Microbulbifer sp. GL-2: one gene and its partner. The protein of the gene in region 1 binds, or shares a complex with, the protein of each later gene. Links are inferred from orthologs where the notes say so. Each region holds a gene or a part of one and is shown on either strand. Other genes may lie near its edges.

Region 1 (12,327 bases):
GAGAACTATGGCATCCACTCTGAGGGTTTCACCGTTTCCAAAAAAGAGCGTGGACTTCTCTCCAGTCTGCTCAATTGATTCCAGTACATCACCGACTCTCAGCTGAACACCGAGTGCTGACAGGGAGGACTGCAGGAACTCTTCACCTTCTTCGCCAAGCAGTCCGCTGAGTAATTTGCCGCGCGATTGCAGGGTGACGGTATTTTTGGGGGTCTTTAATGCGGTTGCTGCCTCAAGGCCGAGCGCGCCGGCGCCGATAACACAAATATCGGCATGGCGCTCACGCAAATCAATAAGGTCATTGGTGTTGCGCAGACTGCGAAAGGGGTAAACGCTTGGCAGGTCCGCCCCGGGAATTTTGGGGATTGTCGGGTTGGAGCCTGTAGCTAGGATCAGCTTGGTATAGGGTTGTATGTTACCTTCGGCATCGGTCACCGTTCTTTTTGCACGGTCTATAGCAACAACTTTGCGATCAATATATTCGGCGAGCCTATGGTCACTTTTACCAAGTATTGGGTTGTCGAGCTCCTCGCGGTCTACGTGACGGGAGAGGTACTGCGATAGCTTTACCCGGTTATAGGGTGATTCTATTTCTGCTCCGTAGATAACAATTTGAGCTTCATCACAGAATTCCAGAAGTTTTTGTGCGCATCGGACACCGACAGGTCCTGTTCCAACAACCACGTAAATTGGATAGCTGCTGTCATTAGTGTGGGTGCTATCTGGTGAATATTGTCGAGCAGCTGAACTTTCTAGTTCAGTCATGTTTCCCCCAAGTACTCCGGCTTCTACTACTGGCCTGTTTGTCATTCTTGTTTTTAAGCCATAAAGCTATCAGAACTTCTTAGACCAATATCCCACCGCGAAAAGTTTTTTTAAATTCTAATTCCTCTATGTTTAAACAAAATTAAATAAACGTCTAGTGTTGAATGGTAATGACGATAGAGAATAGGAAGTTTAGGGAGGTCTGGATGGAAAGTTTTGTTAAGTTCTTGTAATTACGCACTTTTTTGGGGCCTGGTTAAGCTGCAAAAAAAAGTTGTGCGGATACCTGTGTGATGGATTTTGAAAATCTATTTTGCTCGCAAGCTTGCGAAAAATTAATTTCCGGGGAAAATTTGATTAACGAAAGTGTGGGAGTGGTGTTGCTGGTTGAAAAAATGCGCCCCGTCCTTGTGGGCTGCAGAGGTTTACCAGTGGAATTTTGTGTAATGAGTAGTTGCTTACTTAGCGGCTTGCGCTCAATTTCTGCGGGGCTGAAGTAATAGTACACCCCACTGGCCTAAGGGGTATTTGCTAGGAGGGCTGGTAGAGCACGTAGAGTTCTTTTTCTTCCAGGGCCGTGCGGCGAGTAAGAGCTTCGCCAATTTTTTGGTAATCCATTTTGAAGTCGCGCACCATCTCTTGGGTAAACGCTTCGTGATTATAACGCTTGCAAAACTGTACTACGGCGTTGGCAATTTCATTCATATCTGTACGGAAGTCTTTGACTACCTGCAGGGTATGGGCATCCCCGGCCAGGGCCTGCTCAAGATAAACGTAAAAGCGCACGTTCTCCTTGATCAGGTGTGCCTGGAAACCGGACTTAAACTGGGTCAACAGCTGTGAAAGCTGGCGATAGTTTTGCTTCTCAAAGCCTTCGGACCACATACGCTGGAAAATACCGATGAGGTGACGGTGATCATCTTCCAGGGCCTTAATTAATGTTGGGTCGTAGGAAATTGTACGTGCGCCTTTGGGGCTGGCATAAGTACTGCGGGTGTATTTTTCTTCCAGGTCGGTAGATTCTTCCGACTTGCTACTTCGGAACATACCGGAGATGAAGCTAAGCATGTGCTGTGCCCTTAATAGATATTGTGCTTTTTTGTTTGTACGAGTAAGGAATTCCGCGGATGGAAAGCAGCTGCCTGGTGGGAGTGCAGCGCTATTTCTCTATAGCCCGGGAGCGCGGATTTTACATTGGATGACAGCAGTTTTACTGCCAGGTAGATAAGAGGATTTGGGCAAAATTTACAAAATGAGATGTGCGTCACACTCCCCTGGGGAATGGTTGTTGCGCTATTGAAATAGTCTTGAATATATAATTTTCGTGAAGTCAAAAAAACCCGGCAATGCCGGGTTTTTTTCAGGTCTGTTTAGCGCTGTTCCAATGGGGTGTAGTCGCGCTGGGGGTAGCCGGTGTACAGCTGGCGAGGGCGGCCAATCTTGTACGGGTTGGAAATCATTTCATTCCAGTGGGCGATCCAGCCGGCGGTGCGGCCGGTGGCAAAGATCACGGTAAACATGTCGGTGGGAATGCCGATAGCTTTCATAATAATGCCGGAGTAGAAGTCTACGTTCGGGTAGAGCTTTTTCTCCACGAAGTAGTCATCTTCGAGGGCTATCTTCTCGAGCTTCTTGGCGATCTTCAGCAGTGGATCATTCTCAGCGCCCATGGCACCCAGAACCTCGTCACAAATGCCCTGCATTACGCGGGAGCGTGGATCAAAGTTCTTATAGACGCGGTGGCCGAAGCCCATCAGGCGGAAGGGGTCGTTCTTGTCTTTGGCGCGCTTCACGAATTCATCAATACGACTCTCGTCACCAATTTCCTGCAGCATATTCAATACCGCTTCGTTGGCGCCGCCGTGAGCTGGTCCCCACAGGGCGGCAATACCGGAGGAGATGCAGGCGAATGGATTGGCACCGGAGGAGCCTGCCAGGCGCACTGTAGAAGTGGAGGCGTTCTGTTCGTGGTCTGCGTGCAGCAGGAAGATGATATCCATTGCCTTGGCGACAATCGGATCGATCTTGCTAGTCTCACAAGGGTTGCCGAACATCATGTGCAGGAAGTTTTCGGAATAGCTGCGGCTATTATCCGGGTACATGAAGGGCATGCCCTGAGAGTGTTTGTAGCACATTGCTGCCAGGGTTGGCATTTTGGCAATCAGACGATGGGCGGAGATTTCACGATGCTCTGGATTGTTGATATCCAGGGAGTCGTGGTAGAAAGAGGCCAGAGCACCGACGACACCGCACATCATGGCCATGGGGTGTGCGTCGTAGCGGAAGCCTTTGAAGAAGCTCACCAGGGACTCATGCACCATGGTGTGAGACATGATGGTGTCTACATAGGTCTTCTTCTGTTCAGCGCTTGGCAGTTCGCCATTCATCAGCAGGTAGCAGGTTTCCAGGTAGTCGGATTTTTCTGCAAGTTGTTCGATGGGGTAGCCGCGGTGCAGCAGCTGGCCCTTGCCACCATCGATAAAGGTAATTTTGGATTCGCACGAGGCAGTAGATACGAAGCCCGGGTCGTAGGTGAATAAGCCTTTGCCGGTCAGGTTGCCGACATCGACAACATCGGGGCCGAGGGTGCCGGAGCGAACGGGCATTTCTATTGCGCCGTCGATACCATCGACTGTGAGTTGCGCTTTTTTATCGGACATTGCGGACTCCTAAAACTGTTCTTATGGCAGCCTTTTCCTAGTCTTTTCGGGTGCTGGCAGCCTTTTGAGCGGGCCAAACTTAAGTGCCGGGCCTCAAATTGTCAAACCAAAAGGAGTGGACCATCAGTCTGCGGGCAACAGGATATCCGGCGACGGGGCAGGCCTGTAGAGCTTTTGCCTGGAGTGAGGCGTGAAAATCTGCGGAAATCCCGCGGCGCCAAATGACAGGTCTTCAGGCGACTCAAAGCCAGTACTTTCCAAGGCGTTCGTTGTGTTTTGAGTATTGAATGCCTATAATCCGCGCGGCTTGCGCCATGGTACGGCTACTTTGTACAAGGCTTCATCAGGTCGAGTACAAAGTGATCAGCAAGCCGCTCGTCCCTCCATTGAAAAGCTAACGGGCGCCCGGTCGTTCAGGGCAACAAGGTGTTTTTCCTGTGAACAAAAACAGACCTGTCAATTTAGACATTTCCACTATAAAGCTTCCCGCTGCCGCTTTGGTTTCCATTTTGCATCGTATTTCCGGCGTTGTTCTTTTCGCCGTTGTAGCGCTTCTGCTCTGCATGCTCGATGCCAGCCTGGAATCAGAGCAGGGCTTCGCCGATGTTGCGGCAGCATTTAATAGTATCCCAGCCAAGCTCATCCTGTGGGCCTCCCTGGCAGCTCTCATTTACCATCTATTGGCGGGTGTGCGTCACCTGTTTATGGATATGGGGATGGGTGAGAGCCTCGAAGGTGGTCGCCGCAGTGCCGTCGCAGTGCTGGTGGTGAGTGTAATCCTTATTCTTTTAGTGGGGGTATGGTTGTGGTAAGAACAGTAACCAGCTTTGGCCGTAGTGGTACTTTCGACTGGCTCTATCAACGAGTTACCGCAGTTATACTGCTCGCGTATGTCCTCTTTATAGTGGGCTTTATCCTCTTCACCAAAGACTTTGGCTACCAGGCCTGGTCTGAGCTGTTCGCCCAGCGCTGGATGCGCGTATTCAGTCTGGTTGCCCTGTTGTCCACCATTATTCACGCCTGGATTGGCCTCTGGTCTGTGGTTACCGATTACATCACCAATCGGATGATGGGCGGTAAAGCCACTGTGCTGCGTTTGCTCGTAGAGGTGGTGCTGGCTGCCGTTGCCGTGCTGTACACGGTATGGGGCATTGAAATTCTTTGGGGTGTATAAGCAATGGCGAACATGCGTACTATTTCATTTGACGGAATTGTAATTGGTGGCGGCGGTGCGGGTATGCGCGCGGCCCTGCAGATGGCCCAGTCGGGCTATAAGACTGCGGTAATCACCAAAGTATTCCCGACCCGTTCACACACAGTATCCGCCCAGGGCGGTATCACCTGTGCGATCGCCAGTTCCGACCCCAATGACGATTGGCGTTGGCATATGTATGACACCGTCAAGGGTTCCGACTATATCGGTGACCAGGACGCAATCGAGTACATGTGTTCTGTTGGCCCGGAAGCCGTGTTCGAGCTGGAACATATGGGCCTGCCTTTCTCCCGTACCGAAGAAGGTCGTATTTACCAGCGTCCTTTTGGTGGCCAGTCCAAAGACTTCGGTCGTGGCGGCCAGGCTGCGCGCACCTGTGCGGCGGCTGACCGTACCGGCCATGCGTTGTTACACACCCTGTACCAGAACAACGTCAAGCACAAAACCGAGTTCCTCAACGAGTGGTTCGCGATTGACCTAGTGAAGAACCAGGACGGTGCCGTTGTTGGTGTGATCGCCATGTGCATCGAAGATGGCGAAGTGGTATTTATCAAATCCAAGGCGACCGTATTCGCCACCGGTGGTGCAGGCCGTATCTTCGCCTCCACAACCAATGCGCACATCAACACCGGTGACGGTGTAGGTATGGCCCTGCGTGCGGGAATGCCCGTGCAGGACATTGAGATGTGGCAGTTCCACCCGACCGGTATTTACGGTGCCGGTGTACTGGTGACAGAAGGCTGTCGCGGTGAGGGTGGCTACCTTGTAAACAAGGATGGCGAGCGTTTCATGGAGCGCTATGCGCCCAATGCCAAAGACCTGGCCTCGCGCGACGTTGTGGCCCGCTCCATGGTCCTCGAGATCCTCGATGGCCGCGGCTGTGGCCCGGAAGGCGATCACGTATACTTGAAGCTCGACCACCTGGGCGAAGAATTATTGAACAGCCGCCTGCCCGGTATCTGTGAGCTGTCCAAGACTTTTGCTCATGCCGATCCGGTCAAAGCGCCGATCCCGGTTGTCCCCACCTGTCACTATATGATGGGCGGCATTCCCACCAACGTTCACGGCCAGGCCCTGACCCAGGATGCCGCCGGCAATGATCAGGTTATCGATGGCTTCTACGCTTGTGGCGAGGTTGCCTGTGTATCCGTGCATGGCGCCAACCGCCTGGGCGGCAACTCACTGCTTGACTTGGTCGTGTTTGGCCGCGCCTCTGGCCTGTTTATCGAAAAAGCCCTGCGTGAGGGTATCGAGCACCGCGAAGCTTCCGAGTCTGATATCGAAGCAGCAATGGCGCGCCTGAATCGCCTCGAAACAAATGAGACCGGTGAAAAGGCTGCAGACCTGCGCAAAGAGCTGCAGGGTGTGATGCAGAATCACTTCGGTGTATTCCGTCGCGGTGACTATATGGCGGATGGTGTTAAGAAGCTGGCCGATCTGCGCGAGCGTATCGAAAATGTTCGCCTGGATGACAGAAGCCGCGCCTTTAATACTGCCCGTGTTGAAGCCCTGGAACTGCAGAACCTGTTGGAAGTTGCCGAAGCCACCGCAGTTGCCGCAGAGACTCGCACTGAAAGTCGTGGTGCCCATGCCCGCGAAGACTTCCAGGAACGCGATGATGAAAACTGGCTGTGTCACTCCATGTACTTCCCGACCGAAAAGCGTGTCGGCAAGCGTGCGGTAAACTTTGCACCGAACACCATGGAAGCCTTTGAACCGAAAGCTCGGACCTACTGATTCGGGAGCGGAATAGAGTATGTTGAAAGTAAGCATTTACCGTTACAACCCGGAAGCTGATAAAGCGCCGTACATGCAGGACTACGAGCTGGACACCAAGGGCAAAGACCTGATGGTGCTGGACGTACTGGAACTGCTGAAGGCCGAGGACCCGACCCTGTCCTTCCGCCGCTCCTGCCGCGAGGGTGTGTGTGGTTCCGACGGCATGAATATTTCCGGTCGCAACGGCCTGGCGTGTACTACGCCACTGTCTGAGGCCGCGCCTAAAGATAAGCTGGTGCTGCGCCCGCTGCCCGGTCTGCCGGTGGTGCGCGACCTGGTTGTGGATATGGAGCAGTTCTACGAGCAGTACAAGAAAATCGAACCGTACCTGCAGAACGACACTCCGGCCCCGGCCATTGAGCGCCTGCAGTCCCCTGAGGACCGCGAGAAGCTCGACGGCTTGTACGAGTGTATTCTATGCGCCTGCTGTTCTACCGCCTGTCCTTCTTTCTGGTGGAACCCGGACAAGTTCATCGGTCCGGCCGGCCTGTTACAGGCCTACCGTTTCCTGGCGGACAGCCGCGACCTGGCTACTGACGAGCGTCTGTCCAACCTGGACGACCCCTTCAGTGTGTTCCGTTGTCACGGTATCCAGAACTGTGTAAATGTGTGTCCGAAGGGGTTGAACCCGACACGCGCCATTGGTCATATTCGCAATATGCTTCTGACCCGTGCGGTATAGGGGATCTCCGGGCCATCAATTGGCCCGTTAGAGCCCGCTTGTAGCGGGTTCGGTGCCAGGTAAGGCGCTTATCTAATGACAAAGCCGGTGAAAGCCGGTACTTAATTGAAAAGGGGAGGTGGCTTTATGCGCCTCCCCTTTTGTGAGTGAAAGGAAAGCGCAGTGGCTTAGGCAAACAGAAGCCCACTGCAATCGAGGTAGGCATCAAAATGCACGAAAGTACCATGGAGCAGCTGTGGCGTAGCTCCCATATCTCCGGGGGCAATGCCGCCTACGTGGAGGAGCTTTACGAGACCTATCTGCACGACCCCAACGGTGTACCGGAGGAGTGGCGCAATTACTTTGATAGCCTCCCCCGCGTTGGTGGCAGCAGTGACGTTTCCCACGCCGCGGTGCGCCAGCACTTCGAACTGCTCAGCAAGCATCGCGCCCGCCCGGTAGCGGCGCCGGGCTCCGGTTCCGGCTCTGTCAACCTTGAGCATGAGCGCAAGCAGATCAAGGTTCTGCAGCTGATCGATTCCTACCGCCACCGCGGTCACAAGAAGGCCACCCTGGACCCGCTCGGCCTGATGGCTCGCGAACAGGTGCCCGATCTGCAGCTGAGCTATCACGGCCTTACTGAAGGTGATTTCGATACCACCTTTAATACCGGCAGTCTGTTTCTCGGCAAGGAAGAGGCCACTCTGCGTGAAATCGTAGAGGGACTGGAGAGCACCTACTGCGGCAACCTGGGTGCGGAGATCATGCATCTCTCCAACCTGGAAGAGCAGCAGTGGTTTCAGCAGCGCCTGGAGCGCAGCCAGTCCAAAGCCAACTTCGGCACCGATATCCAGATTGAAATCCTGCAGCGACTTTCCGCCGCAGAGGGCTTGGAGCGCCATCTGGACTCCAAGTACCCCGGCACCAAGCGCTTTGGTGTGGAAGGTGGTGAGAGCCTGATTCCGATGATGGACGCACTGATCCGTCGCTCCGGTACCTATGGGGTGAAGGAAATTGTGATTGGTATGGCACACCGTGGCCGCCTGAACACTCTGGTGAATATCCTCGGCAAGAACCCTGCGGATCTGTTTCAGGAGTTTGAGGGTAAGAGAACCCTGGATACCTCCGGTGATGTGAAGTACCACCAGGGCTTCTCTTCCAATGTGATGACTCCCGGTGGTGAAGTGCACCTGGCACTGGCCTTTAACCCGTCACACCTGGAAATCAGTGCGCCGGTAGTGGTTGGCTCCGTGCGTGCCCGTCAGGACCGCCGCAAAGATGCTGCCGGCGAGAAGGTTATGCCGATCAACATCCACGGTGATGCGGCCTTTGCCGGCCAGGGTGTTGTGCAGGAAACCCTGCAGATGTCACAGACCCGCGGCTACTACACCGGTGGTACTGTGCACATTGTGCTGAACAACCAGGTGGGCTTTACCACCAGTAAGCGCGAAGACGCCCGCTCCACCGAGTACTCTACCGACCCCGCCAAGATGATCGATGCGCCGGTGCTGCACGTAAATGGCGACGACCCGGAAATGGTCGTGCTAGCGGCGCTGTTGGCTGTGGACTACCGCTACGAATTCAAGAAAGACATTGTTATCGACCTGGTATGCTACCGTCGTCGCGGCCATAACGAAACTGACGACCCGTCCGGCACCCAGCCGTTGATGTATCAGACCATCCGCAAGCATAAAACCACTCGCACTCTTTACTCTGAGAAACTGGTGGGTGAGGGCATCCTGGACAAAACGGCTGCGGACAGGCTGGCGAACGACTACCGCGATAAGCTGGATGCCGGTGAAGATGTGGCCACTGGTCTGGTAAAAAAACCGGACTCATCCATGTTTGTGGACTGGAGCCCCTACCTGGGCCATGACTGGCAGGTGCCTGCGGATACCAGCTTTGCAATGCCGAAGCTGCAGGACGTGGCCAATCGCATGACTACTGTGCCCGATGGCATAGTGATGCAGCGCCAGGTTTCCAAGATTTATGACGACCGTCGCAAGATGGCTGGTGGCGCACTGCCGCTCAACTGGGGCATGGCGGAAACCCTGGCCTACGGCACCCTGCTGGAAGAGGGCTTCATGGTCCGCTTCACCGGGGAAGACGTAGGTCGCGGCACTTTCTCTCACCGCCACGCGGTAATTCACAGCCAGAAAGACGGTCAGTGCTACGTGCCTCTGCAGAACATGTTTGAGGACCAGCCGCCGTTCTACATGTACGACTCCCTGTTGTCTGAGGAGGCGGTACTGGCATTTGAGTACGGCTATGCCACTACCACACCGAAATCCCTGGTTGTGTGGGAAGCTCAATTCGGTGACTTCGCCAACGGTGCTCAGGTCGTAATCGACCAGTTCATAACCTCCGGCGAGCACAAATGGGGCCGTATGTGCGGTCTGGTGCTGATGCTGCCACACGGTTATGAAGGCCAGGGCCCGGAGCACTCCTCCGCGCGCCTGGAGCGCTTTATGCAGCTGTGTGCCGAGCACAATATCCAGGTATGTAATGCCACCACCCCGGCACAGATTTTCCATCTGCTGCGCCGCCAGGCGGTGCGCCCAATGCGTCGCCCGCTGGTGATTATGAGCCCGAAATGGATTCTGCGTCACAAGCTGGCCACGTCCAGTCTGGAAGAACTGGCCGAAGGCCGTTTCCACAATGTGATACAGGATCAGGGCGTGGACCCGGCCAAGGTCAAGCGCTTGATCCTTTGTTCCGGCAAGGTGTACTACCACCTGCTGGAAGCGCGCATGGAGCGCGAGCAGGAAGATGTAGCGTTCGTGCGTATCGAACAGCTGTACCCCTTCCCGGACGAAGAGTTCGTGGAAGCGGTGTCAGCATTCAAGAAGATCAAGAGTGTCGGGTGGTGTCAGGAAGAGCCCATGAACCAGGGCGCCTGGTATGCCAGCCAGCACCATTTGCGTCGCTTGCTGGCGGAAACGCATCCGAAGCTGGATCTGGAATATGTGGGCCGCGCTCCATCAGCGGCACCTGCGGCGGGCTATATGTCCACGCACTTGGAAGAACAGAATAAGTTCATCAACGAGGCGCTGACCGTCAAGTAACGGGCGGCAGTATTTTAAGCAGAGACAATCTCAGGAAACAGGAAAAATGACGATCGAGATTAAAGCGCCAACTTTCCCGGAATCCGTTCAGGACGGTACTGTCGCCACCTGGCACAAACAACCCGGTGAAGCCGTGTCCCGCGATGAACTGATCGTGGATATTGAAACTGATAAAGTGGTACTGGAAGTGGTTGCACCGGCAGACGGTGCACTTTCCGAGATCATCAAGGGAGAGGGTGATACCGTTCTCTCCAATGAAGTGATCGCCAAGTTTGAGGCGGGTGCCGGTGCCGCAGCCGCTCCGGCAGAAGAGAAGGCTGAGGCGCCTGCCGCCGCAGCACCTGCTGCTGGCGAGAAAATCGCTATGCCGTCCGCCAAGAAAATGGCGGCGGAAAAAGGCGTTGACCTGACTGGTGTGGAAGGCACTGGTAAGGGTGGCCGCGTTCTCAAAGAAGACGTTATGAAGGCCGGCACTACACCCGCGGCAGCGGCGCCTGTGGTTGCTGCCGAGGTTGCGGTTGCACCGGGTGAGCGTGTAGAAAAACGTGTTCCCATGACCCGTATGCGCAAGCGAATCGCCGAGCGCCTGCTCGACGCTTCCCAGTCCACCGCCATGCTGACCACCTTTAACGAGGTGAACATGAAGCCGGTAATGGACCTGCGCAAAAACTACAAGGACCTGTTCGAGAAGACCCACAACGGTACCCGCCTGGGCTTTATGGGCTTCTTCGTAAAGGCTGCAGTAGAAGCGCTGAAACGCTATACGGCGGTAAACGCCTCCATTGATGGTAACGATATTGTTTATCACGGTTACCAGGATATTGGTGTAGCGGTATCCTCTCCGAAGGGGCTGGTTGTGCCCATTTTGCGTAACGCAGAGAATTTGGGTCTGGCGGACATGGAAAACAATATTCGCGATCTGGGTGTGCGCGCCCGTGATGGCAAGCTTTCCATCGAAGAGATGACTGGCGGTACCTTTACTATCACCAACGGTGGTGTATTCGGTTCCCTGTTGTCCACCCCGATCCTGAACCCGCCGCAGACTGCAATCCTGGGCATGCATAAAATCCAGGAGCGCCCAATGGCGGTAAACGGCAAGGTGGAAATCCTGCCGATGATGTACCTGGCGCTTTCCTACGATCACCGTCTGATTGATGGCAAGGAGGCAGTTGGCTTCCTGGTGGCGATCAAGGAAATGATCGAAGATCCGGCGCGTATCCTGCTCGAAGTCTAAGAAATACTTTCTGGGGCCCACGGGCCCCCTCGATCACACTGCATTAGAAATATCTGGAATTGATCATGTCGGAAAAATTTGACGTAATCGTAATTGGCTCTGGTCCTGGTGGTTATGTCGCTGCCATCCGTGCCGCTCAGCTGGGCCTGAAAACTGCCTGTATTGAGAAGTGGAAAAACAAGGAAGGCAAATACGTAAACGGTGGCACCTGCCTGAACGTCGGTTGTATTCCGTCCAAGGCTCTGCTGGATAGCTCGTGGAAATACCACGAAGCCAAAGATGCCCTCGACGTGCACGGCATTGAAGTCGGCAAGGTCAAGATGGATGTCAGCAAGATGATTGAGCGCAAGGGCGAGATCGTTAAAAAGCTGACCGGTGGTGTGGCTGGCCTGTTCACCGCGAATAAAGTGACCTCCATTTTTGGTACCGGCAAACTGCTGTCCAACAAGAAAGTGGAAGTGACCGACGACGAAGGCAACGCCAGTGTATACGAGGCGGAAAATGTGATCCTGGCTTCAGGCTCTGTTCCCGTGAATATTCCCCCCGCTCCGGTAGACGACAAAATTATTGTCGATTCCACTGGCGCCCTGGAATTCACTGAAGTGCCCAAGCGTCTGGGTGTGATTGGTGCTGGCGTTATCGGTTTGGAGCTGGGCTCCGTATGGAATCGCCTGGGCTCCGAAGTTGTGGTTCTGGAAGCTATGGACAAGTTCCTGGCCATCATGGATCAGCAGGTAGCCAAAGAATCCCAGAAGATCTTCAAAAAGCAGGGCCTGGATATCCGCCTTGCTTGCCGTGTTACCGGCTCCGAGGTGAAGGGCGAGGAGGTGGTTGTCACTTACCAGGATAAAGACGGTAAGGAGCACCATGAAACCTTCGATAAATTAATCGTTTGTGTTGGCCGTCGCCCCTACACTGAAGGCCTGCTGGCTGAAGATGCCGGTGTGAAA
Region 2 (12,223 bases), 2.7 Mb from region 1 along the record:
AGGAATCCCCTGAGCGGGTTTATGAAGAGACCCGTTATGGGAAAGGGGAAGGGTTGGCTGTCAACGAGCGAGGGATTTTTGTCGTGCTCGACAATAATAATGTCGGCCGTTCCATGGCCCCTGATGATAGGCGTGCGCTCCTACTGCATTTGGCTTTCCCTGATGACTCTCAATAAGGGCTCAATAAACTAAAAAAGGGGATTAAAATGCTGTTGAGGGCACTAAGTACCCCCTTCCAGTCCGGTGCGCAGCAAATCCGCGTATATTTGATCTTGAGGCTGAACCTTAATCAATAAGGTCTACCCTGCGAACTCTCATACTATCAATACTCTCCAAAATACATTTCTCGGTGATTATCTTTCTATTTGCCGAGTTATTTTGCAGGCAACTCCCGCTCTTTGCTGCTCCCTGTGATTTAGATCCTTAAGGAATAGGGTCGATATAATATCTACAGTAATAATATGAGAAATCAAAGTATAAATAACCGACAAATTGTCGATGAGTGCCGGGGCAACTATGCTGAGTAATAGCTAGTCTTGGTACATCACCTATTCAAAATCGATAGGTGGATATTGGCTGTATTCTGAGAATACCATGCGTTTCCAGGATTTTTTTTCGAGAAGGCATCATCCAATCACTGGGAACATTTCAGGCATTTAAAATTACAATAGCCGGGTTGGCCTCTATGCTCAATGATCTCCACAGTAAGCTGGATTTGTCGTGACTAAGCGCTTTTTTTTAGGTGTCATATGGGTTCTGTTGTCACCCATGGGGCTGGCGACTGAAATCATTCCCGCCAAAAAAATTACCCACTATTGGGTGGATAATAGTGCCGGATTGAGTACTTCCGGTTTAAGCCTCTGTAATGATCTTCTGGTTACAGTTTCTGATAAATATTCAAGAGAAATTTACCAGATTAAATTGGAAGATGGGCGTGCAAAACTGGAGACTTTCTTAACTCTTTCAGGGTTGAAGGTGCCTAAGAAAGATAAACCTACAAATCTTTGGCATTTTATTTTGGAGTTAACCCGGCCGGCAGCTGCTATGGATTTTGAGGGGATCAGCTGTGTAGATAATACAATTTATATATTGAGTGAGCGTTATAACCGCATTGCTGAAGTAGATATGGAAGGCAGGGGGCACTGGCTGGAGAATATGTGGTCCTCTATGGCAAAGGCCCAGGGATACATGCAGGGGTACAACCTCTCCGGCGTAGGTTTAGTCAAAGTAAATGATGATTTTTGGGTGGCTATGGAGCGTGATCCACGTGGTTTGGTTAAGCTGGGCCCCAAAGGGAGTGTTCAAATATTTACACCGCCACCGGTTGCAGGCTTGGACTTTCGCGGGGAATCAGAAAACCTGGCGGGGTTGGATTATCATGATGGGGCCCTGTTTACCCTGGAGCCCAATGCCTATGCAGTGTGCCGAAGGGCCCTGCCAAGTTTGAAGGCCGAGTGGTGCCTGGACTACCGGGAGATTGAAGAGTCACCTGAACTAAAATATGAGGCTGCCCGAACTGGGGGTAAAGGCGATGGGCTGGCTGTTGGGGAAGATGGCATTTTTATAGTGTTTGATAATGATAACATCAGCCGCAGCGCGGACCCTCAGGATCGCCGTGCACTCTTTCTACAGCTGGGTTTTCCCGGTAGTGCTGAATAGTTATCAGGGAGCTGCGACCTTTCTTCCCTTGATCAGGTTTCGAATTAACTGTCAGATTTTGGGATAAAGTTTTAGAGGTGGGGTAGATCTGTATTGCTAAACAACTTTGCAGTAAATTGGATCTCACATGATAAAGCACTATTTCTATTTAATTGCCGGTGTATTGCTGTCACCTGCAGGTTTTACAACGGAAGTCACCCCTGCCAAAAAAATAACTCATTACTGGCTGGACGGCAGTGCCGGAGAGGGTACATCCGGATTGAGCTTTTGTGATGGTGAACTACTTACCGTTTCCGATAAAAATTCAGAAGAAATTTTTAAAATTAAGCTGGAAGGTAGGCGCGCTAAGCTGGAATCCTATTTAAAGCTATCGAGTCTGCTGGTCCCAAAGAAAGATAAGCCCCGAAATTTCTGGCACTTTATTCTGGATTTCACCCGGCCGCCCGGTGCAATGGACTTTGAGGGGATTACCTGCTCTGATAATCTCATTTATCTAGTGAGCGAACGCTATAACCGTATTGCTGAGATTGACAGGCAGGGCAATGCCCGGTGGTTGGATACCATGTGGTCGTCAGAGGCAAAAGCCCGAGGGTATATGCAGGGATTCAATCTCGCAAGTGAGGGGTTGGTAAAGGTCGGTGATGATTTTTGGGTGGCAATGGAGAGCGAGCCCCGCGGCTTGGTGAAGCTCAGCCCCAATGGCGATGTCCAGCTTTTTACCCTGCCGCCGGTTGCTGGTTTGAACTTTCGTGGGGAAGTCGAGGACCTGGGAGCTCTTGATTATTATAATGGAGCCCTGTTTACATTGGAGGGAAATGCTCATGCTGTGTGTCGAAGAACCTTGCCAAGTCTGAAAGCAGATTGGTGCTTGGATTATCGAATGCACGAGAGATCTTCTGAACTGCAATATGAAGCAACTCGCAAAGGTGCAAAGGGTGATGGGCTGGCTGTTGGTAAGGAGGGTATCTTTATAGTGTTCGATAACAGTGATGTCAGTCGTAGTGCAGCCCCCAAGGATCGGCGTGCACTCCTGTTGCAATTGGCATTCCCGGACATTGATTAATAGATGTTAGAGGGAAAGTAGTTGATGTTGTACTTGGCTATTTATTTGGGATCTGCCTTGAACCAAATAGTTAGGTTTGTAGTGGAAGGTATTCATTGCGATATAGGCTCAAGCAGCTCGACGGCTATTGCGATTAATTGGAATTAACGTGATTAAGTGTTTTTTCTTTGTGCCTGTTTTTATGCTCATGTTATCAAAAGCAATGAGTGCCGAAATTATTCCCGCCAAAATGCTGGCAAGCTACTGGGTAGATAACAGTGCAGGTGTAAGCCTCTCTGGATTAAGCTTTTGTGATCAACTTGTCACAATTTCTGCTAAAAACCCTAAAGAAATTTATACGCTTAAAGTTAATGGTGAGCGAGCTGAGCTAGTGCCTCATATCACCCTATTTGGGTTGAGGGCGCCAAAGGGAGAAAAGCCTACTAACATCTGGCACTTTATTCTGGATTTATTCCGGCCGGCATCTGCAATGCGCTTTCACGGGGTTTGTTGTAGAGCTGATGGCACATTTGTCGTGAGTGAACGCTATAACCGGGTTGCGGAAATAGGCAGGGATGGCAGGGCGAATTGGCAAGAACATGTGTGGTCACCAGCGATAAAACATCGAGGATATCTGCTCAGGTACAACAATGGCGGCGAGGGCCTTGTGCAGGTTGATGATAACTTGTGGGTGGCAATAGAGCGGGAGCCCAGGGGGCTGCTTAAACTGGAACCCAATGGAACGTTTCAGGTTCTCTCACTGCCGCCCGTCGATGGATTGGATTTCCGTGGTCGGCCGGAAAACCTGAGAGGCCTTGATTACTACGATGATGCCCTATTTACGCTGGAAAGCAATGCGCATGCGGTCTGTCGTAGGTCCCTACCCGGCTTGAGTGCGGAGTGGTGCCTGGTTTATCGTCATCATGAGGAATCGCCTGAGCATGCATATCAAGTGTCCCGTTTTGGTGGTAATGGTGCCGGGCTGGCTGTGAATGATCAGGGCATCTTTGTGGTTTTCAATAACAACAATATCAGTCGTGCCCAGGTTCCCCATGACCGCCGTGGGCTGATGTTGCATCTGGCCTTACCAGAGGGCTTTTGATAGGTGGTGGCTAAGAAGTTGCCGGCACTGCTGGAGGAAATACGTGCTTGTCGCCTATGTGAGGAGCACCTGCCCCTGGGGCCCAATCCGGTCCTTCACGCGTCGGAGTCCGCGCGTCTACTAATTGTCGGCCAAGCACCGGGTACTAAAGTCCATGCAACCAGTATCCCTTGGAATGATCCTTCTGGAGATCGGCTTCGCGACTGGCTGTCTGTTGAAAGGGAAACTTTCTACAATCAATCCCTGATCGCTATTATCCCTATGGGTTTCTGTTATCCAGGCCGTGGAAAGGGGGGTGACCTGCCGCCGCGCCCTGAATGTGCTGCCACCTGGCACAAAAGCCTGTTGGAGCAGCTTCCCAACTTGCAACTTACCCTGTTAGTGGGACAATACGCCCAGCGCCACTACCTGCCGCATTGGTATGGCAGTATTACAGAGAATGTGCGCCACTACCGTGATGCCCTGCCGGCCCGCTACTTCCCTCTGCCACACCCCAGCCCACGCAACACTTTATGGTTGCGCCGTAGGCCCTGGTTTGAGGAAGAGGTGGTGCCGGAACTGCGAAGACAAGTACAGAAAATACTCAAGGTTTAACGATGCCGGTTCCGGACAATATCAAGATTCATCCCTCCTGGTTCGATGTAATGGGGGGGGAGTTCAAAGAGCCCTATATGGCTCAATTGCGCCAGTTCCTGCGAGGAGAAAAAGAGGCAGGCAAGCGGATTTACCCACCTGGCGGACAGATTTTCAATGCTTTTAACTCCACGCCCTTTGATCAGGTAAAGGTGGTGATTCTGGGGCAGGATCCCTACCACGGCCCCGGCCAGGCCCATGGCTTGTGCTTTTCTGTGATGCCTGGCGTACGTATCCCACCTTCACTGCAGAATATCTATAAAGAGCTGTACTCAGATCTTGGTATTTCTCCTGCCCATCATGGCTGTCTTCAGCCTTGGGCGGAGCAGGGTGTATTATTGCTAAATGCCACTCTCACGGTTGAAGATAGCAAGGCCGGAGCTCATCAGGGGCGTGGTTGGGAGCAGTTCACCGACGCCGCTATTCACAAACTGGCAGAACAACGCGAAGGGCTGGTTTTTGTGCTGTGGGGTAGCTATGCGCAGAAAAAGGGGAGCTTTATTGATCGTAATAAGCACCTGGTACTGCGTGCGCCACACCCGTCCCCTCTTTCAGCTCATCGAGGTTTCTTTGGTACCCGGCCTTTTTCTCAGGCTAATCACTGGTTACAGCAGCGTGGTGAAAAGCCGATTGAGTGGGCATTGCCGGAGGCTAACCAGTTGCACAGGGTTGCTATAGAGGTTTAGGCGCCCGCTGATTGATAATTAATTTTAAATGAATGGACTGGTATTTTTTGACTAGTCCAATTAGATTTTTGGTTAATGCCCAGTAATTTTATTTATAGAAACCAAACTGAAGTGCCCTCTTGTACTTATGGGGCTTCCCTTTTGCTAAGTTCGGTATATTTTAGTTAGGATATTTTATCGCCTCTCCTCAAATGAAAACTATTATCAGTATTCTATTGGGGGGCTATATAGTGTATTGGATGTTGTTATTGGGTGTTTTTTAAGGTTGACTGCATTAGCGGGATGGAAAGTTCGTCGTGTATTTAATCGAATTAGCCCCCCAGATATATCTATCGCTCAACAATATCCAATAGTTTGCTCGGTCTTGTCTAAAGGTAGCTAATTTTTTCTATCTGGATCTATTTTGGTGCAACTCCCGTTGCAAAAATTACCTGCAGGATCCCTGTATATTTTTCGGCAAGCAAAAGTTCATTACCTTATACTGGGATTTTAGATTTTTAATTTATTAAACTCCAGGTTTGTCAAATTTTTTCGGGTGGGGAGTGTGCTGTGGAATTTCTATTTCTAGATACTGTTCTTGATTGGCTATCTATCCCTTTTATAGAGGCGGGTTTTACTACATTGTTCATCGGCACGGCAGCTTTCTGTAAGAAGAAGTTTGACGCAAAGCCTTATAGAGCTCTTTTGGATAGATTTCTTGGTGATTCCAGTTCAGACATTCATGTCGTTCTTCCATTGATTAAGCAAGAATCCCTTTTTTCAGAAATAACAAAGACACAAAGTCCTATCCCGGATAATGTATTGTTTATGCCTTATGATGAATCTCTTGCGACACAGATGTTGAAGGATAGAATAAGTGAAATATACCCTAAAAGAAGGGTGGTTTTTCATGACTCCCATAATTTTGTGCATGATCAAAAAACATTTATATGCATTGGTGGCCCGGCTATCAATGTAGTGAGTCGCGATTTATTGTTAACCAGAATGATCGATTCTAAATTTAAGATGGACTTTTTAGGACGCTTTGCTTGTGATGAAACAGATGGTCGGGTTTTCATGTCGAACACTTCTGGGGGTTCTATCACTGAAGATTATGGTTTTATATTTATAACAGAGAATCCCTATCAGAGAGACTGTTGTGTATGTCTGGTATTTGGGATCTGGTCTCATGGAACCAATTCAGCGATTCAAGCCCTCTGCAGTAAAGGTGCCCATCTTTCTGAGCTTGTAAATGAGTTAAAAACAAATAAGTCCATTTTTGCAGTTACAAAGTCTACTGTAAGGGGGATGGTGACGGGATTCCCTTCAATGGAGAGGGTGAGGGGTATAGATTCACCGATTTCAACAAGTCCAAGTTAGCTTTTTGGTTCTGCTAATATTTATTTGGATTGTTTTAGGCCAAATATGACATGTTCGTTTGAAGGGTAGAGGTTTTTCAGTTTAGATGGAAGTGTCTATCTCTATAAGTAAAGCCAAGGCCGGATTATTAAACCTAGCAGGGTGGCTTGGTGACCTTTTCAAAGGTTGCAATATTTTTTATTAAAAGGTAAAGCCGGTGCTTTATTTCTAGTCGTTGTAGACGTTTTCCCTGTGAGTGAGGTGAGCTCTTCATTGGCCACTTATGAATATTCATTTTCTGGATAATATTCGGCTTCCTGAAATTAGAAGCTAAAGCGCAACTTATGTGGTTGCTCGAGTTGAGAAACGATTCAATTGATGGTTGAATCGTGAATAAATCATGCTAATTGCTAATTGCTAATTGCTAATTGCTAATTGCTAATTGCTAATTGCTAATTGCTATTCTATTTGCTTGCACTTTTAGGTGTCTGGTTTATTTGTGGAATGGTTAGTAATAAGAGAGTTAAGTAGGGAGGGTAATAAATCTTATACGATTTTTTTGAGTGTTGATGGGGGCAGGTTGAAGTGAATGGAAAGGACGGCTATAAGCCGCCCTGGAAGTATTTGCGGTTACTCTAATTAGGCCAACGGATCATCATCTGCATCGTAGGGGAGCTCCTGAATGTCCAGGATGCGGCCGTCTTTCAAATGAAGTTGTTCACCAGCAGCGACTTTGGCAATGGTGAGTACCGCGAGCAGCTCAATGCCATCTTTGCTGTGGCAGGCCTCAACCAAGTTGCCAATGCTTTGCTTTCCATCCCCGAAGATTTCCAGGCCGCTGGCGGGGAGGTCGCCCCCTTCACATTTTGCGCGATATAAACGGCGTTTTGCGGCGCCGCGGAATTGCATTCGGGCGACTACTTCCTGGCCGGTATAGCAGCCTTTCTTAAAACTCACGCCGCCGAGCAAGTGCAAATTGGTCATCTGCGGGATAAATATTTCGGAGGTGGCGGCATCAACTTGGGGAATGCCTGCTTCTATCTGCTTTTTTTGCCAGATATCGTAGCCCGTAGCCTCGCATTCGCTGGAGAGCTTTTGCCAGAGTTGCTGTGTCTTGGAGACCGGAATTAATAGGGCCAGCTGGGATTCATTGACTATCTGGACGGTGCAGCGCTCGCCATCAAAATCAAAATTAATAACTTCGCCGGGGGAGGGCGCTTTGAAGCCCAGTAGCTGCGCGGCCTGTTGCGCTACCTGCGGGCCTTGTAAGCCGAGCCAATGGTGCTCTTCGCTAATATCTGTGAGCTTCGCCTTAAAAAATACTGCGTATTTGGCCAGTGCCTGCTGGGCAATCGGTGCCAGGTCGCGGGGGAGGCGGAATATAAATTCACTCTGGGATAGCTTCAGGGCACTGAACGTGCTGATCATGCGTCCCTTGGGGTTACAGTGGGAGCCCAGTGTGCTGTGCCCATCCGGCAGATTCACCAGATCGCAGGTGAGCTGGCCTTGCAAGAATTTCTGGCTGTCGGGACCTGTAATGGAAACGGCGCCTAGAGGGCCGAGATCAATCAGGTGAAGCCCCTGTGGGTCATCAGTACTGGTAAGGGGGAAGTGGGCTCTGCCGCCTTCCCAAATGGCGCCTTCGCTGCTGAGAAAATCCTGCCACTGTTGCTGATCCATAGTGCTGCCACCTCAGGTTGTCTTGGTGGCATTACTTGGGGGTTGTAACGCCCCTTTTCAAGTTTGCACGGGCAGCGGGTATACTGCGCTCTTTAACCTGGTTGGAAAAGAAGTATGGATCGCAACCGCCTGTTTTGGGCCAGTCGCCGCGGCATGTTGGAGCTGGACCTGGTACTGCTGCCATTTCTGGATAATGTCTACGAAACTCTGGAGCCTGAGGATCAGCAGCTTTATATCCGGCTGTTGGATGAGCAGGATCAGGATCTGTTTGCCTGGTTCCTGCGCCGCGAGGATCCGGCTGATCCGGACCTTCAGCGCATAGTGCAGATTATTCGTGACAATACCGGCCTGCAGGAGTAGCACCTCTATCCATTTTGAGCGCAGCGCCCGCCTGAGCTGTGTCGTTGCGCCGTCCCCTCTCCTGTTTCTCCTTTTGGTAATGGCTACGCTACAAGCCGCAATTCTTTTATGGCTTTGCAGGCTACCGTCCTGGTTATTCTGGTCTTTGCTGTTTCTTATTTTGGCGGTTGCGTATTGGGAAGTGCGGCGCCTGACGCTGATGGTGGGAACATTGTCCACTCGTGAGCGACGCTGGTTCTGGCGAGTGGTTGAAGGTGATGAGCGTGAGTTTGAGTTTTGTCGCGAGCTGGTATTGTGGCGTTGGCTATTGGTGATTAATGGGCGGGACTTACAGGGCCGGCGCCTGTATCTGGTACTGGCAAAGGACGCCCTTAATGCAAGTGATTGGCGCCGATTACAGGCGGCGCTGCGATTCTCCCGTTAGGTTGAACTGCAGCCCGAGCTATTTCTGTGTGATTAGATGAATTGCCGCTGGTTGGCGAAATTCTCTGGTACCAGCACGGTATCCATTGCCAGTTCCCGCAGGCCTGGATAGTCCAGGGAATAGTGCAGGCCCCGGCTCTCGCGGCGATCTAGGGCGGAGCGGATAATTAATTCGGAAACCAATGCCAGGTTGCGTAGCTCCACCAAATCGTTGCTGATGCGGTAGTTGGCATAGAACTCTCGAATCTCCCGTTGCAGCAACTTTACCCGGTGCTGGGCGCGCAACAGTCGTTTGCGTGTACGCACAATTCCCACGTAGTCCCACATAAAGCGACGCAGTTCGTCCCAGTTGTGGGAGATTACAACATCTTCATCAGAGTCTGTCACTCGTGAGGCATCCCAGTCAGGTGCTCGGCGCGGTGCCTGTACTGAATCCAGATGTTCCTCGATGTGTAGGGCGGCAGAGCGTGCGTATACCAGGCACTCGAGTAGTGAGTTGCTGGCCAGCCGGTTGGCGCCATGCAGGCCGGTGAAGGTGGTTTCGCCAATGGCGTACAGCTGATCCAGGTCGGTGCGACCGTGCTGGTCCACCATTATTCCACCGCAGGTGTAGTGGGCCGCGGGAACCACGGGGATCGGTTCGCGGGTAATATCAATACCGTACTTAAGGCAGTTGCTATATACCGTGGGAAAGTGCTCGCGCACAAAGTCAGGATCTTTGTGAGAGATATCCAGGTACAGGCAATCTGCGCCGAGGCGTTTCATTTCATGGTCAATTGCACGGGCGACGATATCCCTGGGCGCGAGCTCGCCGCGCTTATCGAAGCGTCCCATAAAGCGACTGCCGTCGGGCAGCTTCAGTTGTGCACCCTCTCCACGCAGGGCTTCTGTAATAAGGAAGGCTTTGGCTTTGGGGTGATACAGGCATGTGGGGTGGAATTGATTGAACTCCATATTCGCTACCCGGCAGCCGGCACGCCAGGCCATGGCGATACCATCACCGCTGGCACCGTCGGGGTTGCTGGTATACAGATAAGCCTTACTGGCCCCGCCGGTAGCGAGTATGACCGCCTTTGCCTGGAACAGCTCCACTTCATCGGTGTTCTTGTTCAGTACATAGGCGCCGGCGCAGCGGAAACGCCCTTTTTCAGGGGCGGGTTGGCGGATCAGGTCGATGGCCACGTGATGCTCGAAGCAATCGATATTAGGGTTGTTTAGTACCTTCACCAGTAGGGTGCTGTGCACGGCTTTGCCGGTAGCGTCGGCACTGTGAATGATACGCCGGTGGCTGTGCCCACCTTCCTTGGTCAGGTGGTAGTCGTCCCCTTCGCGGGTAAAGTCGACCCCCTGATTGATCAGCCAGTGAATGGCTGCGTTGCTCTCCTCCACCGTGAAGCGAGCAGACGTTGGGTGGCAGAGTCCGGCACCCGCGTCTAATGTGTCTGCAATATGCGACTCCACCGAATCCATCTCATCCAGCACCGCGGCGATCCCCCCTTGGGCGAACCAGGTGGAGCCGTCCTGCAACCGCTGCTTGGAGAGCAGGGCCACGCGATACTTGGCTGCAAGGTGCATGGCCAGAGTGAGGCCTGCGGCACCGCTGCCAATTACGAGAATGTCGTAGTTTGCCTGGGCATTCATAGATTTCATTTATCTTTTAGGGTCGCGTAGTATAGCGCCTCCTGATTATTCGTCGATTTGACGTGGAACTTATGTCCTATTGTCAGTGTCATCAACAGAGTAAAAGAAACGCCTGCGCAGGCAGTCTCTTAATAAGTAGAAGTGGCGCCCGCAGAGTGGCTGGATATGGGAGTTGGGGATGACAGCGCATCAGGCGTCAACGAGTGACCGTGAGCTGGTAGAGCGGGTTCAAAAGGGAGATAAGCGCGCCTTTGATCTTTTAGTACTCAAGTATCAGCACAAAATTGTTGCTGTAGTCAGTAGGTTCATCAAGGACCACAGTGAGGTACAGGATGTAACTCAGGAGGCCTTTATCAAGGCCTACAGGGCACTGGCCAATTTCCGCGGTGACAGTGCCTTCTACACATGGATGTACCGTATCGCGATTAATACCGCTAAGAACCATTTGGTTTCCCGCAGCCGTCGCCCCCCGTCCTCCGATGTGGATCTGGAGGATGCCGAGTTCTACTCGGGTGCTGATTTATTGCGGGACAACGAGACACCTGAGAACCAGCTGTTTCGCGACCAGCTGGAGACCGCGGTGCATCGCGCTATTCGCGCACTGCCAGAGGATCTGCGTTCAGCAGTTACGCTGAGGGAGCTGGAGGGACTGAGCTACGAAGAGATCGCCGAGGTGATGGGGTGTCCGGTAGGAACCGTGCGCTCTAGGATATTTCGCGCACGGGAGGCGATAGACCGGACAGTCCAGGCTGTGATGGCCGGCGAGCCGGAAACACTGGGTGACAGAAGCTAATTTTGCGGGAAATTTTCCCTCTTGGGGAAACCAACCGCCGAGAGCTCGGTCATAACTCATACCAACTATGGTGCGTGTGGGCACCGAATAAACGATTGCACAAGAGGGTTAACCCCTATGTCCCACGGGAATCATCAGGAACGTCTCAACGAGTCGCTCTCGGCGCTTATGGATGGCGAAGTCAGCGAGTTGGAGCTGCAACGGATTTTGAAGTCCTCTGCAGCTTCTGAAGAGTTGGGTGAGCGCTGGTCACGCTACCAACTGGCTGCGAGCGTTATGCGACGCGAGCAAATCGCCCCTGTAGATAGCGGTCTGTCCGCGAGTATCTCGGCGGCGATCGATCTCGAAGAGCCCCTGTCTAAAGGGGAGAACCACGCTACTGTATCAGCCAGCGGGCTGGTTAACAGTCGCTGGTGGCGCCCGCTTTCGCGCGGTGCTGTGGCGGCCACAGTAGCCTTCGCAGCAATCCTCGGGGTACAACAGATTGCTGATACCCAGCAGAACCCTGTGCAGGGTATTGACCAAGTAGCCGAAATCGAGCGCCCGGCACAGCCGGTAGTGCAGTCGGCACCACAGCCATCCGGTTTTTATGTGCCGGCTCCCTCGACTCGCTCGGTGAGCACGGCCACTCCGCGCTTTGTACCGGAGCAGCGCGGTGGCGTCGTTGGCCAGGCGGTTATTCAGCAGGCGCCTACGCCTGAGTTGATGCGCCATTTGAACCGAGTGATGATTCAACACTCCGAACAGGCCGCGCATGTGGGTAGCCAGGGTATGGTGCCCTTTGCCCGCGCGACTTACGGCGAACAGGTTGGAATGTAGTGTGACGAGAGTCGTATTCAGGGGGAGTCTTATCAGTAGTTCAATCC

What was found.
Region 2: the proteins of sdhA (region 1) and GL2_RS00215 are in contact, whole or in part, in a crystal structure (PDB 6C12), measured with the Escherichia coli proteins. The link is inferred for Microbulbifer sp. GL-2 from one-to-one orthologs.

The regions. Positions count from the first base shown.
Region 1 is NZ_AP019807.1:2,749,614-2,761,940, forward strand. The notes cover bases 4,042-6,988. They hold sdhA (succinate dehydrogenase flavoprotein subunit), read left to right. Parts: upstream 4,042-4,602; coding sequence 4,603-6,375; downstream 6,376-6,988. Other genes in these bases: sdhC (succinate dehydrogenase, cytochrome b556 subunit), read left to right, coding at 4,042-4,237; sdhD (succinate dehydrogenase, hydrophobic membrane anchor protein), read left to right, coding at 4,231-4,599; GL2_RS12005 (succinate dehydrogenase iron-sulfur subunit), read left to right, coding at 6,395-6,988. In the rest of the region: GL2_RS11970 (FAD-dependent oxidoreductase), read right to left, coding at 1-765; GL2_RS11975 (hypothetical protein), read left to right, coding at 1,059-1,265; GL2_RS11980 (hemerythrin domain-containing protein), read right to left, coding at 1,297-1,833; gltA (citrate synthase), read right to left, coding at 2,136-3,425; more of sdhC, read left to right, coding at 3,863-4,041; more of GL2_RS12005, read left to right, coding at 6,989-7,099; GL2_RS12010 (2-oxoglutarate dehydrogenase E1 component), read left to right, coding at 7,309-10,143; odhB (2-oxoglutarate dehydrogenase complex dihydrolipoyllysine-residue succinyltransferase), read left to right, coding at 10,190-11,377; lpdA (dihydrolipoyl dehydrogenase), read left to right, coding at 11,443-12,327. UniProt on the Escherichia coli protein: Two distinct, membrane-bound, FAD-containing enzymes are responsible for the catalysis of fumarate and succinate interconversion; the fumarate reductase is used in anaerobic growth, and the succinate dehydrogenase is used in aerobic growth.
Region 2 is NZ_AP019807.1:45,067-57,289, reverse strand. What follows is about bases 6,939-9,877. They hold GL2_RS00215 (succinate dehydrogenase assembly factor 2), read left to right. Parts: upstream 6,939-8,254; coding sequence 8,255-8,500; downstream 8,501-9,877. Other genes in these bases: nadB (L-aspartate oxidase), read right to left, coding at 8,957-9,877; GL2_RS00210 (protein YgfX), read left to right, coding at 8,580-8,924; GL2_RS00220 (folate-binding protein YgfZ), read right to left, coding at 7,100-8,140. In the rest of the region: GL2_RS00255 (esterase-like activity of phytase family protein), read left to right, coding at 1-176; GL2_RS00250 (SdiA-regulated domain-containing protein), read left to right, coding at 721-1,659; GL2_RS00245 (esterase-like activity of phytase family protein), read left to right, coding at 1,787-2,722; GL2_RS00240 (esterase-like activity of phytase family protein), read left to right, coding at 2,925-3,803; GL2_RS00235 (uracil-DNA glycosylase family protein), read left to right, coding at 3,807-4,397; ung (uracil-DNA glycosylase), read left to right, coding at 4,400-5,122; GL2_RS00225 (hypothetical protein), read left to right, coding at 5,672-6,481; more of nadB, read right to left, coding at 9,878-10,564; RNA polymerase sigma factor RpoE, read left to right, coding at 10,743-11,357; GL2_RS00195 (sigma-E factor negative regulatory protein), read left to right, coding at 11,475-12,176; GL2_RS00190 (MucB/RseB C-terminal domain-containing protein), read left to right, coding at 12,178-12,223. UniProt on the Escherichia coli protein: An FAD assembly protein, which accelerates covalent attachment of the cofactor into other proteins.